Regions from separate parts of the Novosphingobium soli genome, predicted to be linked through region 3. Evidence: riboswitches for the same ligand, from Rfam matches in the RefSeq annotation. Region 3 holds a riboswitch; each other region holds the start of a gene.
What was found. Region 3 has a riboswitch for cobalamin ahead of ACFFJC_RS15795 (TonB-dependent receptor plug domain-containing protein). Riboswitches for the same ligand answer to the same signal wherever they lie in the genome.
Positions count from the first base shown of each region.

Region 1: linked by a shared signal. The riboswitch ahead of ACFFJC_RS18865 (TonB-dependent receptor plug domain-containing protein) and the one ahead of ACFFJC_RS15795 (TonB-dependent receptor plug domain-containing protein) in region 3 are both predicted to bind cobalamin.
Region 2: linked by a shared signal. The riboswitch ahead of ACFFJC_RS14725 (TonB-dependent receptor plug domain-containing protein) and the one ahead of ACFFJC_RS15795 (TonB-dependent receptor plug domain-containing protein) in region 3 are both predicted to bind cobalamin.

Region 1 covers NZ_JBHLWK010000025.1:115,645-121,361, reverse strand. Annotated here, with positions in the region: gene mdoH (glucans biosynthesis glucosyltransferase MdoH) at 1-138, shown strand, start outside; gene ACFFJC_RS18875 (cobyrinic acid a,c-diamide synthase CobB) at 139-1,407, opposite strand; gene ACFFJC_RS18870 (hypothetical protein) at 1,458-2,132, opposite strand; cobalamin riboswitch at 2,304-2,492, shown strand; gene ACFFJC_RS18865 (TonB-dependent receptor plug domain-containing protein) at 2,654-4,603, shown strand; gene ACFFJC_RS18860 (DUF1636 domain-containing protein) at 4,603-5,010, shown strand; gene cobT (nicotinate-nucleotide--dimethylbenzimidazole phosphoribosyltransferase) at 5,007-5,717, shown strand, end outside.
Region 2 covers NZ_JBHLWK010000018.1:1,185-6,901, reverse strand. Annotated here, with positions in the region: gene ACFFJC_RS14740 (ABC transporter ATP-binding protein) at 1-278, opposite strand, end outside; gene ACFFJC_RS14735 (FecCD family ABC transporter permease) at 275-1,261, opposite strand; gene ACFFJC_RS14730 (ABC transporter substrate-binding protein) at 1,258-2,049, opposite strand; gene ACFFJC_RS14725 (TonB-dependent receptor plug domain-containing protein) at 2,151-4,100, opposite strand; cobalamin riboswitch at 4,318-4,564, opposite strand; gene ACFFJC_RS14720 (hypothetical protein) at 4,871-5,062, opposite strand.
Region 3 covers NZ_JBHLWK010000019.1:20,488-26,204, forward strand. Annotated here, with positions in the region: gene ACFFJC_RS15790 (PepSY domain-containing protein) at 1-714, opposite strand, end outside; gene ACFFJC_RS15795 (TonB-dependent receptor plug domain-containing protein) at 726-2,786, opposite strand; cobalamin riboswitch at 2,957-3,195, opposite strand; cobalamin riboswitch at 3,390-3,614, shown strand; gene cobW (cobalamin biosynthesis protein CobW) at 3,812-4,864, shown strand; gene cobN (cobaltochelatase subunit CobN) at 4,864-5,717, shown strand, end outside.

The DNA of each region.
Region 1 (5,717 bases), on a different contig from region 3:
TCCAGCGAGAACCTGGGCCGCCGTGCCGCGCGGGCCAAGGTGTTTCGCGTTCCCGAACCGGGGATCACCGACCTGGCCGAGAGCGGCACCCCGCCTCCCGCCCTGCCCGCTGGTACCGCGAGCCTGGTGGAGGCCTGATCAGGCGGGCCGGACTCCGAACAGCCGCTCCGCGGCCCGGGGCGCGGAAGGGAAGTAGAAATGCATGTAGCTCGCCGTGAGCGAGCCCTCCCGGTAGAGCGCTTCGCCGGGCCTGCCGTCGGGCGTGACCGCCTGCGCGGCGGGAGCCACTTGCGTGGCGAGCCGCGAGTAGTGGAAGGTATGACCGCGCAGCGCGCCGCCCTCCAGCGCGATCTCCTGCATTCCGAGTGCCGCCAGCCGCGGCTGCATCGTCGCCGTCCCCTGCAGGATGCCCAGCATCTCCGCGCGCCGGCCGCGTCCATCGTCGAGCGTGGAGCAGGCGTAGAGTAGGCCCCCGCATTCGGCCAGGATCGGCTTGCCGGCCGCGTGGTGGGCGCGAATCGCGGCGAGCATCGTCGCGTTGCCCGCCAGCGCTTCCAGGTGCAGCTCGGGATAGCCGCCCGGGAGCCACAGCGCATCGCAATCCGGCAGCCGCGCATCGTGCAGGGGCGAGAAGAACGCAAGGCGCGCGCCCGAACGCTGCAGCCAGCGCAGGTTCGCCGGGTAGACGAAGGCGAAGGCCTCGTCCCGCGCAATGGCGATACGCCGGCCTTCCAGCCCGCCGGCGGGCGCGCCGTCCCGCCCCGGGGAGAAGGCGACCTCCGGCGGCAGCGTCAGGCAGTCCGCCGGCAGGAGCGACGCGGCACGGTCCAGCCGCGCGTCCAGGTCGGGCACTTCGCCTGCCTGGACGAGGCCGAGGTGGCGTTCCGGCAGCACCACGTCCGGGTGGCGAGGCAGCGCCCCCAGCCACGCCACCCCGGGCGGAAGGCTGCCCGCGAGCAGCGTGGCGTGGCGCTCGGTGCCGACCCGGTTGGCGATGGCGCCGTGCAGGTGCAGGCCCGGCCGATAGCTGGCAAGGCCGTGGACGAGGGCGCCGAAGGTCTGCGCCATGGCCGAGCCGTCGAGCACCGCCAGCACCGGCAGGCCGAAGCGCTCGGCCAGGTCGGCCGCGCTGGGATCGCCGTCGAACAGGCCCATCACCCCTTCCACCAGGATCAGGTCGGCTTCCACGGCCGCCTCGTGCAGCAGCGCCCGGCACGCGTCCTCGCCGCACATGAAGAGATCGAGCTGGTGGACGGGCGCGCCGCTGGCGACTTCCAGCACCATCGGGTCGAGGAAGTCGGGCCCGCACTTGAACACGCGCACGCGGCGGCCGGCGGCGCGATGCCGCCGCGCCAGCGCCGCCGTCACCAGCGTCTTGCCCTGCCCGGAGGCGGGCGCCGAGACCATCAGCGCCGGACACCGGGCGACTGCCGGGGGCGCGATTGCCGGGCCCGCGCTCACCGGACCGGCCGCTTGCGCAGGCTCGGGTGAAAGCCCAGGACCATGCCCCAGGCGATCGCCGCCACGCCCGTCCACCCCAGCGTGGCGACCAGCACGTAGGGGAAGTAGGTCATGAGGCGGGGCAGGAAGCCCGCGACGCTCGCGTCGGGAAAACGCCCGCTCAGGAAATAGAAGCCGCCGCTGGACAGGATCTGCGACGACAGCGTCGCGCCGGTCAGCAGGACCAGCGCCGGCATCAGGTCGGTTGCGCTCTCCTCCAGCCGGGCCGCCCCGATCCGCCCGGCCACCCACATCATCGCGTAGGCGGGGAACAGCATCCCATAAGCGGGCGTGAGGCAGAAGCTCATCCAGCCCTTCGCTCCGACCACCGCCACGTCGATTGCGAAGGCCAATGCGAACAGCGTGGCGAAGCCGGCCAGCCGCCGGACGAAGTAGCCGAGCACGAAGAAGCTGGCGAGGCTCGTCTCGGGCAGGTGCAGGACGTGGGTGGCCGCTGTCGTCCGCGTCGCCAGCATGACCACGGCCAGCACCGCGAAGACGCAGGCCTGGAGGCGGACGGGATAGTCGGGGCGGACCATGGCTTCACTCCGGGCAAGGACGGCGGGCGACAGGCGGCGGGCGACACGATCAAGGCGGGCCGCGCGCAGCGATCCGGCGAGTCCGGACAGCATCGCGGCGATGCCCGGCCGATTGGCGATGGCGGGAGCAACGGCCGGGTTCTGGCCCGACTTGCGTCGACCCCACCGATCATGCCCTCTCGGGCATCCGTTGCATGAACGGCTTAAGCCACTTCCGCGCGGCGCGCAAGCATCGGGGCCTTGCGCAGCACGGCTCCGCACGATAGTTGCCGGCCCGCGACAGGTTCCCTCGCGGGATCAAAAGGGAACTCGGGTGAAAGACCCGGGCTGCCCCTGCAACTGTAAGCGGCGAGCCATCCGGCCATTTCGCCATTGGGGCTTCGGACCCTGAGAAGGCGGCCGGACCGGCAACGACCCGCGAGCCAGGAGACCTGCCTGCCGCAGTCGTTCTTCGACCGGACAGGGTGTGCCGGCCGGACGGGGGGACATCCTCGCGCAACGACAGCCATAGCTTCGCCGGCGCTGCGCCGCGCGGAAGGACCGCGGCTTCGCGCCTGTCCTTCTCCGCACGACGCCGGGCTACGGGGCATTGCCGCTTGCAGGAGGGACTACGAATGCCAAGACACCTGACCATCGCCACCGCGAGCCTCGCGCTCGCCGCCACTCCTGCCTTCGCGCAGGCCCCCGCACCTACCTCCAGTCCTGCAGGCGAGGAAGACGCGGGCGAGCGCATCGTCGTCACCTCGCTGCGCACGCCGGTCGCCTCCGAGCGGGTCTCCGCCACCGTGACCGTGCTCGACGAGCCCGCGCTCGTCGCGATCCAGCCGATCGCCGTCACCGATGCGCTGCTGCGCACGCCCGGTATAAGCCTGTCGCGCAACGGCGGCTACGGCACCACCACCTCGCTGCGCATCCGCGGCGCCGACGCCGGGCAGAGCGTCATGGTGATCGACGGCATGCGCCTGTCCGATCCCTCTTCCACCGCGGCCGGCTACGGCTTCTCCAACCTCCTGCTCGACGACATCGACCGCATCGAGATCCTGCGCGGGCCGCAGTCGATCCTGTGGGGCAGCGACGCCATCGGCGGCGTGGTCAACGTGCGCACCCGCCGCCCCGTCGCGCCGCTGGAGGGGAGCCTGGCGGTGGAGGCGGGAACCCACGACACCGTCTCCGCCCGCGCGGGGCTGGGCGGCAGCTCGCAGGCGCTCGACTGGCGGCTGTCCGGCTCGCGCTTCGTCACCGACGGCATCTCGGCGCGCTCCAACGGGCAGGAGGACGACGGCTACGCCCGCAGCGCCGCCAGCGGCACGGCGACGCTGCGCCTGGCGCCCGGCGTCAGCCTCGACCTGCGCGGCTACTGGTCCGATTCGCGTAACGACTTCGACGGCACCAGCGGAGACACGCGGGCCTATGGCACCACCGAGGAATGGACGGGCTATGCCGGGCTCAACTTCGCCCTGCTCGGTGGCCGCCTGACCAACCGCGTGGCCGTGCTGCAGAACGAGACCGACCGCGCCAACTTCGATCCGGCGCGCTCCATCCGGCAGGTCACCTTCGACGCCCACGGCCGCGTGCGCCGCTACGAGTACCAGGGCACGTACGCCATCTCGGGTGCGGTGGACGCGGTGTTCGGCCTGGAGCGCGAGGAACAGCGGATGACCACCGCCTCCCCCGCCAACAGCACGACGCCCTACGTCCTGACGCCGCAATCGGTCGACACCGACAGCGTCTACGGCCAGCTGCGCGCGACGCCCTTGCGCGGGCTGACCCTCGACGCCGGCGCACGCTACGACCACCAGTCGCGCTTCGGCGGCAACACCGTGGTGAGCGCGGGCGCCGTCTATACCCCGGACGGCGGCGCCAGCGTCCTGCGCGCCAGCTACGACGAGGGCTACAAGGCCCCCTCGCTCTACCAGATGTTCAGCGACTACGGCGCCGCCGGCCTCGCGCCGGAGCGGGCGAAGGGGTGGCAGGTGGGCGCCGAGCGCCGCTTCGGCGAGGCGCTGCGTCTCTCCGCCACCTGGTTCCAGCGCGACACCGACAACCTGATCGACTTCGCCTACTGCCCCACCAGCGGCGCGCTGCCCGCCGATTGCTACGTCCCGGGTACCCAGACCACCCGCTTCGGCTACTACGCCAACGTCCGCCGCGCCGAGGCGCACGGGCTCGAGCTGTCGGCCGAGGGGCGCTGGGGCGCGTTCTTCGCCAACGGCAACTACAGCTGGATCGAGGCGGAGGACCGCACCCCCGGCAGCAGCACGCTGGGCCGCCAGCTCCAGCGGGTGCCGCGCCACCTCGCCAACGCGGAGGCCGGCGTGGCGCTGCCGCAGGGGCTGCGCGCCAGCATCGCCGCGCGGTACGCGGGGGAGAGCTACAACGCCGCGACGGGAACCGCCAAGCTGGACGACTACTGGCTGGTGGACCTGCGCGCGCAGTGGCAAGTCGCCGAAGGGCTGATCGTGCAGGGCCGGGTGGAGAACCTGGCCGATGAGGACTACGAGACGGTCAGCGGCTATTCGACGCTGGGCCGGACCGTCTACCTGGGAATGAGGAGTCGCTTCTGATGCTGCAACCCGTCGATGCCGGCCCTTCGGTGGTCGTATGCAGCACCTGCCGCCTCGGCGCCGATGCACGCGAGGACGAGCGGGGCCGGCGCGGCGGGGCGGTGCTGGAGGACGCCCTGCGCGCCGTCCAGGCCGCGGACCCCGCACTGCAGGGTATTGCGATCCAGGCGATGCCCTGCCTGTTCGCCTGCAGCCGGCACTGTACCGTCCACATCCGCGCGCCGGGCAAGGTGGGCTACGTGCTGGGGGACTTCGTGCCCGGGGAGGACGCTGCGCGCGCCATCCTCGGCTACGCGGTCCGCCACGCCGCCAGCGCCGAAGGCCAGGTGCCCTATCGCGAATGGCCGGACGGCGTGAAAGGCCACTTCATCACCCGCACCCCGCCGGAAGGATACGTCTGCACATGACGCCGTTTTCCGATCCCGCCGCCTTCGCCGCCGCGCTCGCCGCCCTGCCCCGCGCCGACGCCGCCAGCCGCACCGCGGCGCTGGAGCGGCAGGCCCGCCTCACCAAGCCGTCCGGGGCGCTCGGCCGGCTGGAGGAGATCGCGGCGTTCATGGCGGGCTGGCAGGCCAGCGAGCGGCCGCGCGCCGACGCGGTGCAGGCGGTGGTCTTCGCCGGCAACCACGGCGTCACCGCGCAGGGCGTGAGCGCCTATCCCCCCGAAGTCACCGCGCAGATGGTCGCCAACTTCGAGGCCGGCGGCGCCGCCATCAACGCCCTGGCCCGGGCTTGCGGCGCCGAACTGTCGGTGGTGCCCCTCGAGCTCGACCGCCCCACCGGCGACATCACGCGCGCGCCGGCGATGACCGCCGAAGAGTGCCTCGACGCGCTCCAGCGGGGCGCCGCCGCGGTGCGTCCCGGCACGCAGCTGCTGGTCGTGGGTGAGATGGGTATCGGCAACACCACGCCCGCCGCCGCGCTCTGCGCGCAGGCGCTGGGCGGCCTCGCGCGCGACTGGATCGGACGCGGCACCGGCCTCGACGATGCCGGCCTAGACCGCAAGGCGGCGGCGGTCTCCGCCGCGCTGACCCTTCACGGCCGCGCCTGCACCGATGCCTTCGAGACCCTGCGCCATCTGGGTGGGCGCGAGATCGCGGCGATGGCCGGCGCC
Region 2 (5,717 bases), on a different contig from region 3:
CTGATTGGCCACTCCACGCCTGCCCGCTGTGGAAGATAGGCGCGGCGCTGCGCCAGCAGCTTGCGACCGATCGTTGCCAGGGCGATATCGCCCAGTCGAACCGTACCCGCATCAGGCACGAGCAGACCTGCCGCTAGGTCCAGCATCGTGCTCTTGCCTGCGCCGTTGGGGCCGATGACGGCGGTCAGCCCCCCGGCGGTGAATCGCAGTGAAATGTCATGGAGGATGGTCCGTTCGCCGCGCCGCACGCGGATATGATCGAGAATGAGATCGCTCATGCCGTCATCCTCCGCACATGCAGGATCAGCCAGAGGAAGAAAGGCGTACCCAAAAGGCTGGTGAACACGCCGATGTTGAGCGGCGCACCACCCAGCACTATCGTCCGCGTCGCCACGTCGGCAAGGGTCACAAGCAGTGCGCCAGCCAGCATCGCCGGCAGCAGCACCCGGCCCGGTTGATGGCCGACGAGCGGGCGGACCAGATGGGGCGCGATCAGGCCGACGAAGCCGATCGATCCAGCGATCGACGTCGCCGCCCCGACGCTGAGTGCCGTCCCCGCGAGCGCCAGCAGACGAATGCGAGCAACCGGGATGCCCAGACTTTCGGCCTGAACATCGCCGAGCGTCAGCGCATCGAGCGCCCGCCCGGTGAGCAGCAGCATGAGAAGACCAGGCACCACGAACGGCAGGGCGAGCGTGACGTGGTCCCAGCTACGATCGCTGAGCGATCCCATCAGCCAGGTCATGATCTCATAGGCGGCATAGGGATTGGGGGCGAGGTTGAGAGCCAGCATGACCAGCGCCATGGTGATGCTGCTGATCGCAACGCCGGTCAGGATCAGGGCCAAGGTACCGCCGCTCCGCGCGAGCATGAGCGCGATGCCCGCCGTTACGAAAGCACCCGTTAGCGCGAACAGCGGAGTCGCCAAACCGAAGCTGGAGGCAAATCCGAAATAGATGGCGATGACCGCACCCAATGAGGCCCCCGACGTCACGCCCAGCAGCCCCGGTTCGGCGAGCGGATTGCGCAGCAGCCCCTGAAGCGTAGCGCCGGACAAGCCCAGGCTCGCACCGATTGCCATTGCAAGGATGATACGTGGCAGGCGAATCTCCCGCACGATCAAGCCGGGCAGATCGGGCGTCGCGGAAAACAGCGCGTTCGACGCCTGCCCCGGCGTCAGCCACACCGTACCGGCAAGAATCGAGAGCAATGCGGCTCCGACAAGCAGCAGCGTCAGGACGGGCGTGAGCCAGCGGTTCATAACGATCTCGCGGGTGCGAAGGGCAAAGGCGTCTTCACCCGCGCTGCGGCGTTCCGCAGTTCGGTGCGCAAGGCCATTGCGGCGTCACCGACCATTGGTGTGCCGCACTGATAATAGGCCTGCCGGATCGTCAGCGTGCGCGCGCCGTCCCAAAAGCGGCGTACCAATGGATGCCGCTCGGTATTGTCGCGCAGCCCGGGCTTGCGGCCGAGCCCAGCGCCCTTCACCAACAGGGCTGGCGCGGTTGCCAGCAGCACTTCCACATCCGGACGTCCATAGCTGGTCGCCGGCGGTCTGTTGGCAACGTTGACCGCGCCCGCCGCTTCAAGCACCGCGTTGTAGAGCGAGCCATCGCTGGCGTTGAAACCGGCGCCGTCCCAGGCGGCGATGCGCAGGCGCGGCCCGGGATCGCGGGCGAGGTGGGCAAGCTGCAGGTCCATCCGGGCGATCCGCGCCTCGCCCTTCGCTTCCTCTCCCACGGCCCGAGCGACCTGCCGGGTGATGCGCCTTATGTCGTCGAAGCTCTCGGCATGATCGACCTCGATCATCGGGTATCCCATGCGTTTCAGCAGCGAACGAGTGGCGGGCGTGGTGAAACTGCCCGCGACCACGAGGTCCGGCTTCTGCCGCACGACTTCCTCGGACAGGCCATGATTGACGCCGACCCGCATCGCCTCCCTATGCATCAGCGAACCATCCGGGTCACGTGACAGCCATGTGACCGACGCGATCCGCTCAGGCGGAAGCAGGGCAAGGACCAGCTGGTCCACGCACTGGTTCATCGACATGACCCGCACGGGTTTGGCCGGTCGGCCCTGTCCCTCCGCGCTGCCGACCGGAATCGGCAGCGCGGATAGCAGGAGCGCCGCTAGAAGTGCCGCGGCCCGCATCAGAAGCGGACGCGTACGCCGCCATAGCCAGCCCGGCCGGGCGTGGCGAAGCTGAACACTTCCTCATAGTCTTCGTTCAGCAGATTTTCGATCCGGCCAAACAGGGCGATGCCTTCGCTGATCTTGTATTCGGCGCTGAAGTTCACCAGCACATAGTCCTTCAGCGAGACACGCACCGGAACGTAGCTGGGGTCGGTATAGGCCACGTCGCTCTGACGGCCGTTATAGCGCATGGTCAGCGTGCCCGAGAACCGTTCGTCTTCACTGAAGACGGTCGCGTTGAAACTGGCGACATGTTTCGGGCGACGTACTTCCTCCGTGCCGTTCTCCCGAGCCTTGAGCCAGGTATAGGTCGCGTCGAGCCGGATCTGCGGGATCGGCCGGGCGCTGACGAAGACTTCGACACCATGCTGCTTGGACCGCGTGGAGCGATTGGACGGTGTCGCAACGAAATCCGGCGCGGGATAGGTGGTGTAGATTTCGTCCTTCAACCTGCTGTCGAAATACGTGGCCCCGATCGTCGCCAGATTGCCGCCAAAGCTCTGCTCGATGCCGGCCTCCCAGCCTTCCGACTTTTCCGGCTTCAGGTTCGGGTTGCCGATGTAGCGACCGTCCGCATAGCCATAGAGTTCGAAGTAACCGGGGTTCTTCACGCCCGTGCCATAAGCGCCGCGGATGCGGGTGCCCGTTGCGAAGCTGTAGCTGCCCTGCGCGCGCCAGGTGGTGACATCGTCGAACCGGTCATTCTCGTCCCGGCGGATCGACGCGCCGAGCGAAAGGGCGTCGTTCATGAGCAACTCGTACTGACCGACGATGCCGACATTGTCGGTATGCCGCTTGCCTTGGAAGGCGAAGGCAGACGGCGTCGTGTTCTGGAACTCCTCGCGCTCGACGTCTACGGCAGCGGTGAGGCGGTGGACGACCGTCTCGGTTCCGAACCGCAGGCTGGACTCGAAGCTACCCTTGTAGCGCTGGCCCTTGTCGCCGTAATCGAAACCCTCTGCGTTGTAGCCTTTGCGCGTCGTGTCGGCCAATTGCGCCGAGATGGCATTGGTCCATCGGCCGTCAAGCGCCGTAAGCTCCGCCCGCAGGAGGCCATAAAAGGCTTCGTTCTTGAAGTGCACGCCGGGGCTGTCGACGGTGTAGCCGAACAGCGGGCTGGTCGGATCGTCCTCGCTGTTGTTGGTGTCGGCATCTGTGTAGCTGTACCGGCCGACGCCGGTGACCGTGAAGTTGTCGGTGGGCGACCAAATCAGCTTGGCCGAAAGGCCGGCGCTGTCCGATCCGACGTCGCGCGTGCCGAACCGCGCAGTCGGTGTCCCATCGGTGTGGTAGTAAGAGCCGGACACGGCATAATCGAGCGTGCCAGTCACGCCAGCAGCGCGGGCACTTCCTGTATACGTCCCGAAAGACCCGCCTTCCGCCCTTGCGGAAAAGCCCGGGGCTTCTGCCCCGGTCAGCGTGATATACTGGATCACGCCGCCAATTGCGTCCGACCCATAGAGCGAGGATTGCTGGCCGCGCAGCACTTCGACCTTGGCGGCATCATCGGCGATCAGCGTACCGAAATCATATTCGCCATTATACGGATCAGAGGCCTTGATCCCGTCGATCAGGACGAGGACATGATTGCCCTCCGATCCACGAATACGAATCTGCGTCAGGCCGCCGATCGCGCCGGTCCGGCTGACCGCAACGCCCGGTACGTCCCGCAGGATGTCCGACACGATCCGGGTCTGGCGTGTTTCCAGTGCCTGCGCATCGAGCACCGTGACCGAAGCACCAAGCTGGTTGATCGGCACGGCATCACCCGAACGCGATGCGGTGACGACGATGGTGTCGCCCTTCGCGTCGGTCGTGGGCTGGGTCGGATTGGATTGCGCCAAGACAGGCGCTGCCGTCGCTGCCAGAGCCAACACAGAAGCATGAGCCACAAATTTCATCATCATTATCATTCCCCCCGCGCCCAAGCATTTGGCAGCGGGGCAGACCGGCACTCGGCCGTCAACCTGCCGCATCCGGCAGGCATCAGGCGAACGAACGGCGGGCCAGCGCCGGCAGACGGGCGCATGTCGCCCACCAACGCAGACCCCTGCGGCCCCAACCGCACAGGTTCGTCGCTCAGACGGAGAGTTACCGTGCCCTGACCATCCCCTGGACCAAAGCAAGAGCGACCTAGCGCCGGCAGGTCTCCTGGCTCGCGGGTCGTCGCTTGATGCACGGCCTTCCCAGGCCTCGCAGGACTTAGCGTCCGGCCCAGTGGCTGGCGAACCGGGACTTTTCCCGTCCGCACATGTGCATCTCGCTCACCGCTTACAGTTGCAGGGACAGCCTCGGATTGGGATGACTCTCGCCGTCCGCACCGCGTTCCCTATTAAGTCCCTTCCGGGACACCGGCGCGATCTATGTCAGGCACCATGGCACCCGACGCCACGTGCGATACAACGACATCCTGCTGGCGACAAGTGCCGAACGACGCTTCAATAGGCCGGCAGGGACTAGGCCGCGTGGACAAATTCCGTGTCGACGGAATGACCGAAATGGGGTGGTCAACTGCTTTTCCGATTGTTCGCGCATACGTGCTAAGACGGTGCCGCCGGCGTGACGGAATAGGTTAGACGTATCGCTAGAGCGACCCCGGCGACGGGGTGCGGGTTCGATCATTGACGTGACATATCGTGGTTTGAGGCGTCCGCAACGGGGCGATGTCGCGGCATCGCTATTCTTTGAGCTTGGAGGCCATTGCCTCGCGGTACTTCCTCAGAGCGAAATCCTTAGCGACCTCGCGCTGCGCAAAAGCAACGCTGTCGGGTCTGGCCTGCCGTTCGACAGGGGAAATTTGCTGAACGACCTTCGCTTTCCGCTTGGCGCTGCTCGTTCGCGATCGACTGGCTGAAACAACGCTGGACATGGTGCAAGACTACCTCACCTCCTATCCGGTTGGAAGGTCCTCCATTGGGCGGAAGCCGTCGTAGCCATCCTCCCCGGAACGGGGAGGGGGACCACCCGCAGGGTGGTGGAGGGGCACCCTCGGTGTGCGTGCCATCGCGTTGGCCCGCAGCAGAACCTCCTGCCGATCAAGGTCACGCAAACCGCTCGTGCCCCTCCACCATGCTTCGCATGGTTCCCCTCCCCCAAAGGGGGAGGATGGGGCGAAACCGGAAGTCTCAATTTGTCCACGCCGCCTAGGAAACCATTTGATGGCGGTTTCTGTCTAAAGCCATTTTTCGACCGGTCGCTTCTGAACAGCAGGATTGTCCCAGACGCGCAAGTCCGGCTCACCACCGAAATTGGGCGCCATCGGGTTCAGATCTCCTTATTCCCCGCGAGGGCGAGAGCATCCTCTCCTTCCATTCCAAGGTAGCGAACCATATTTTCGATCTACCCATGGCCACCTTGGCCACCTTCAGAACGATTGCGGGCGAGTTCGCGGGCGAATGGCTCTGTGGGCTTGCGACCAGATCAAGCCGTCTCGGCCAACTCAAAACGAGCATCAGATTTTGACGAAAACCGCCGTGAATCCGTCGGCCGGCCAGCGACCCGGCGGCGGGCGGCAATGTCAGCGA
Region 3 (5,717 bases):
CCGGGAGAGGCCCACCCACAGCCCGGTGATGACGAGGAAACACCCCGCCAGCGACACCCAGATCACCACCTGCGACCACAGCGCCCCGTCCTGCCGCAGCAGGGTGGGGTAGAGCCAGTGCGGCACCGCCCCCAGCCAGCCCCAGAACCGCTCGGCGCGGGTGGTGTGCTGCACCACCTCCCCCGAACCGGCGACGTAGGCGGTGTCGCCGCCTTCGTAGTCGACGCGCCAGAGCGGCTGGTGCCGGCGGGCGGTCTGCACCGTCCACTGATCGATGGTCACCGCGCTGGCCCGCAAGGGCGCCCCTTGGATCCCGAGCTGCCGCCCGAAGCTGCGCCCGATCGCGAGCGCTTCCGCCTGCGAGGTGGGCGCGAGCGCCCGCCCCGTCGCCAGGTCAATGCCGAGCGGCGCCGCCCGCATCTGCGCGATCGGCCGCCCGGGATCGCGCGCGGGGGTCAGCCGCAGCACGGCCCGGCTCCCGCTCATCTCCACCGTCGCGGACGACAGCGGCGTGTCCGCGGGCAGGTCCACCCGCGCCCACTGCGTCGGCCCCGCCAGATGCAGCGGCGCAAGCCCGCGCAACTGCGCCTCGGGCGAGAGGCGCGGATAGGGCGAGTACATCATGACGAAGCCCGACAGGCACCATACCGTCATGACCAGGCCGACCACGATGCCCAGCCAGCGATGGAGGACGAGCAGGGAGCGCAGGATCATCGCGCCGCCTCTCAGAACGACACGCCGTAGCTGACGCGCAGCGTCCGAGGCACCCCGCGCGTGGCGTAGAGGAAGCGGCCGCTGCCATCGTCGCGCAGGGCCGAGCCGAGGCCGGTGGCATAGTCCTTGTCGAAGATGTTCTCCAGGTTGACGCTGAACCGGTGGCGCCGGGCGGCGCCGTCCGGATAGATCTGGAAGCCCGCATCGACGAGGACGTAGTCGCCGTAGTTGCGCCGGCCGAAGCCGGACACGGTGCGCCAGGTGTCCCCGACCCAGCTGACCGCGACATTGGCGCTGAAGGGAACGTCGGCCGGGCGGAAGGCCACCGACCCGCGCGCGAGCTGCTTCGGGGTGCGGTCGCGCTGCACGTCCGCCCCGGTATCGCGCGAGCGGGTGTAGGTGTAGCTGGCACCCAGCTCCCAGGCATCGGCGATCGTCGCGCCCAGCTGCAGTTCGGCGCCGCGCACCTTCACCCGCTGGTCGACGTTGACGTAGATGCCGTCGGGGTAGTCCGGATCGGTGTAGCTGATGTCGATCAGGTTATCGATGCGCCGCGCGAAGCCGGTGAGCTGCCAGGTGACCCGCCCCGCCAGCGTGCCGCCGACGCTGAGATTGAACCCCAGGCTCTCCTCGGGTCGCAGGTTCGGATTGCCCCGCTCGCAGCAGGGGTCGATCTGGTAGAGCTGGGAGGCGCTGGGCAGCAGGAACGAGGTGCCGCCGTTGGCCTCCAGGTAGAGCGCCTCGCTCGCGTCGAACCGGCCTGAGACGTTCCACACGGTCTTCTTCGACCCGCTGCCGTCGTTGTAGCGCAGCCCTGCCGCCAGCCGTGCGCGGTCGGAGATCTCGTCGGTGGTGCGCACTTGGGCGATGCCGGCGTGGACGCGCTCCTTAGTCTTGCCGATCAGCAGGACGTCGTCGCGACCCTTGAAGTTCTGGTAGTCGTAGCCGAGCAGGTACTCCAGCCCGCGATGCGGCCGCAGCTTGACCACCGCGCTGCCGCCGAAGTCCTTGTACCCCCAAAAGGTTCCCTCGGGGTAGACGACGATCGGCGGACCGCCGGCCAGGTCGTTGCGGATCTGGACGTAGGCGGTGCTCCAGTCGTGGTAGTAGCCCTTGAGGAAAAACTGCACGGCCTCGCTGCCGACGTAGTCGAGGCGGAGGCTGGCGATCTCCTCGTTGCGATCGTTGCGGCTCTCGCGGATGCGGGTGGGCGAGAGGTTGTCGAGATCCGCCTCGGTGTGCTGGTACTGGGCGTTGAGGAGCAGGTCGGACCCGAAGTCGAACTGGTACTTGCCGCCTACGGACCACAGGTCGTAGCCGTAGCGCCGGTCGGTCGCGCTCGGTTCGAGATGGCTGTAGGGGCGGTAGCCCTCCGAGCGGTTGTGCGAGGCCCAGGCGACGAAGCGGTGCCGCCCGGCGCTGCCGCGTACCCAGCCGTCGACGTTGGTGCCCGCGCGGCTGTCCACCTGCGCGTTCACCTGCCCGCCGAAGGTGTCTGCGAACGAGCGGGTCACCACGTTGATGACGCCCGCGGCGGCCTGGGTGCCGTAGAACAGGCTCTCCCCGCCCTTGAGCACCTCGATGCGCTCGACCATACTGGCCGGCAGGGTGTCGTTGGGCGAGGTGGAGCCGTAGAGGCGGTTGTTGATGCGGATGCCGTCCACGGTCCAGAGGACGTCCTGCGTGCGCGACCCCTGCAGCGACAGGTCCACGTAGCTGAAGGGGCCGCTGCGCGGCATGACGTAGAGCCCCGGCACCGCCTGCAGCGCGGCGGCGACATCGACCGCGCCCCGCTCGTCGATCTCCTGTTCGCTCACCTCGTGCAGGTCGCTGCCGTAGCGCGCGATCTCGCGCGGCAGCGTCTCCTCGACGCTCTGCCCGGTGACCACGATCGAGTCCCCGGTGTCCCCCGAGACCGCGTCTGCTGCGCCATCCGACGCGGCCCCAGCCTCTTCGGCCCCAGCCTCCCCGGCCCGAGCCTCCCCGGCCCGAACCTCGTCCGCCAGCGCCGGCCGGCAGGCGAGTAGAAGCACCACGGCCAACGCCGCGGGCGAAACCTTGTGCGTATTCATCTTCGATACCCCGCAGGCGTCAGCGAAACCTGGCGTGGGGCCTCTGCGCGCGGTCGGCGCACGTACCGGACGGACGCCTCGGCGCCCGGCACGTCAGCCGGTGCGGCCCCCGCCGCACGTGCGTCGCTCAGACGGAGTTTCCGTGCCTCGGCCATCCCCTGGACCACGGCAAGAGCGACCGGACGCCGGCAGGTCTCCTGGCTCGCGGGTCAGCACACGATGCATGGCCTTCCCAGGCCTCGCATGTCGCAGCGTCCGGCCCAGTGGCTGCCGGCGTCCATCGGTCGCCGGCTTATGCATCGCGCTCGCCACTTACAGTTGCAGGGACAGCCGCGGATTCGGGAGCCGAGCCCCCTCACCGCGTTCCCTATTAAGCCCCTTTCGGGACACCGGCGCGATCTGGCCGAAGCGCCCTTGCAGGACGTTCGGCTGCGCGGGTGCTTAGTCGCGCCGCGCCGGCGGTGCAAGAGCCCTCGGATCGCTGGCGCCACGATGCGCCGGCACGATGGCGCTCTCGGCTCACGGCGGCGGGCCCGCTGGCGACGGGCGCTGGCCGCTTGCGGGTGGGGAACGAAGGCCCTATGACGCGGGCCGGGCGGCTTGCCGTCCGAAGATCGCGCCGGTGCCTCGCAAGAGGCTTAAAACGGGAAGGCGGTGGGAATGGGCGACCATTCGATTCCGCAGCTGTCCCTGCAACTGTAAGCGGCGAGCGCGATGCACACGTTCTCCCGGCAGCGGGAGGCCAGCCACTGGGCCCGCAGGCCTGGGAAGGCGTGCATCGTGCCTTGACCCGCGAGCCAGGAGACCTGCCGGCGTCCGGTCGCTCTTGCCTTGGTCCAGGGGATGGCCACGGCACGGTATGGTCCGTCTGAGCGACATTCGTATCGCGGCGCAGGGCCGCATCGGTGCCGTGTGGCGGGCGTGTTCGCGCCTGCCCGTCCGCAGGCGCACCGGGCCGTCGGACGCGTCGCCGCGCCGCCGGTACGCCCCGCCCACCGAAGTCGCCGGCGCGGGAGAGCATGACCTTGAGCAAAGTACCCACCACCGTCATCACCGGCTTCCTCGGCGCGGGCAAGACCACGCTCATCCGGCATCTGCTGCAGAATGCCCGCGGCCGCCGGCTGGCACTGGTCATCAACGAGTTCGGCGACGTCGGCGTCGACGGCGAACTGGTGAAAGGCTGCAACGACGCCGCCTGCCCCGAGGAGGACATCCTCGAACTGGCGAACGGCTGCATCTGCTGCACCGTGGCGGACGACTTCCTGCCGACCATGGAGAAGCTGCTCGACCGGCCGAGCCCGCCGGACCACATCATCATCGAGACCTCGGGCCTGGCGCTGCCCAAGCCGCTGGTCAAGGCGTTCCAGTGGCCCGGCATCCGCACCCGCGCCACGGTGGACGGCGTAGTCGCGCTGATCGACGCCGATGCCGTGGCCGCCGGCCGTTTCGCCACCGATGCCGAGGCGCTCGCCGCCGCCCGCGCGGCCGACCCCAGCCTCGACCACGACAGCCCGCTGGAGGAGCTGTTCGAGGAGCAGCTCGGCTGCGCGGACATGGTGGTGCTCAACAAGACCGACCTCGTCGATGCCGAAACGCTCGCCCGGGTCGAGGCACAGGTTTCGGCCGAGACGCGTCCCGGCGTGAAGATCGTGCGGGCCGACCATGGCGCGGTGGACATCGCGGCCCTGCTCGGCATCACCGCGGCGGCCGAGGACGACCTCGATTCGCGCCCCTCCCACATCGACGGGCTCGACGACGACCACGACCATGACGACTTCGACACCTTCATCGTCGCGGGCGGCGAGGTCGTCGATCCGGACGCGCTGCTGGCGGCGGTCGCAGCGCAGATCGCCGCGCACGACGTGCTGCGCGTCAAGGGCATGGTGGCGGTGGCCGGCAAGCCCAGCCGCCTCGTGGTGCAGGCTGTCGGGCCGCGCATCCAGCACTTCTTCGACCGCGCCTGGAAGCCGGCCGAGCCGCGCCGCACGCAGCTGGTGGTGATCGGGCAGAAGGGCCTGGACCGCGCCGCGATCGAGGCCGCCCTGGCGCCCGCCCTCGACGGCGTGCCGCGCGGCTGATGCACCTCCTCTCCGCCACCCCGGGCGCGGTCTCCAACGGCGAGGAGGCGATCGACCTCGACCAGCCGCCGGGCGACATCGTGATCCTCACGGTGGCGGACAGCGAACTCGCCTGCTTCGCCGCAGCCGCCGCGCAGCTGCCCGAGGGCGGCCCCAGCGTGCGCCTGGCGAACCTGCTGCAGCTTCGCCACCCCTACTCGGTCGACCTCTACGTCGAGAAGGTGATCGCCCATGCGCGCTTCGTTTGCGTCGTGCTGCTGGGCGGCAAGAGCTATTGGCCCTACGGCGTCGACGAGATCGCGCTGGTGGCACGCGAGCGCGGGATCGCCTTCGCCGCGATCGCCAGCGGGCACGAGGACGACCCGGTGCTGGAGGCGGCCTCCACGGTGTCGCCCGACACCATCGAACGGTTGCGCGACTACCTGCGCCAGGGCGGGACCGCCAACGCGCTCGCCTTCCTGCAGCTGGCGGCGCGGGCGATCGGGCGGGACTGCGGGACGCCCGACGATCCGGTGCCGATTGCCGATGCCGGGCTCTACCTTCCCGGGCTCGCGCGGCCGACGCTGGCGGACCTGCAAGCCTCGTGGGCACCGGGCGCGCCTGTGGCGCTGCTGGTGTTCTACCGCGCGCTGATGGTGGCGGGCACGCTCGATGCCATCGACGCCATGGTCGAGGCGCTGCGCCGCGAGGGGTTCAATGTGGCGCCCGTCCACGTGCGCGCCTTGCGCGAACCGGCGGCGGTGCGCTGGCTGGGCGGCTTCATCCGCGAGATCGCGCCCGACGTCGTGGTCAACGCCACCAGCTTCGCGGCCTCGGGCTCGGGCGAACCGCGGGTGGGCAGCGTGCTGGAACA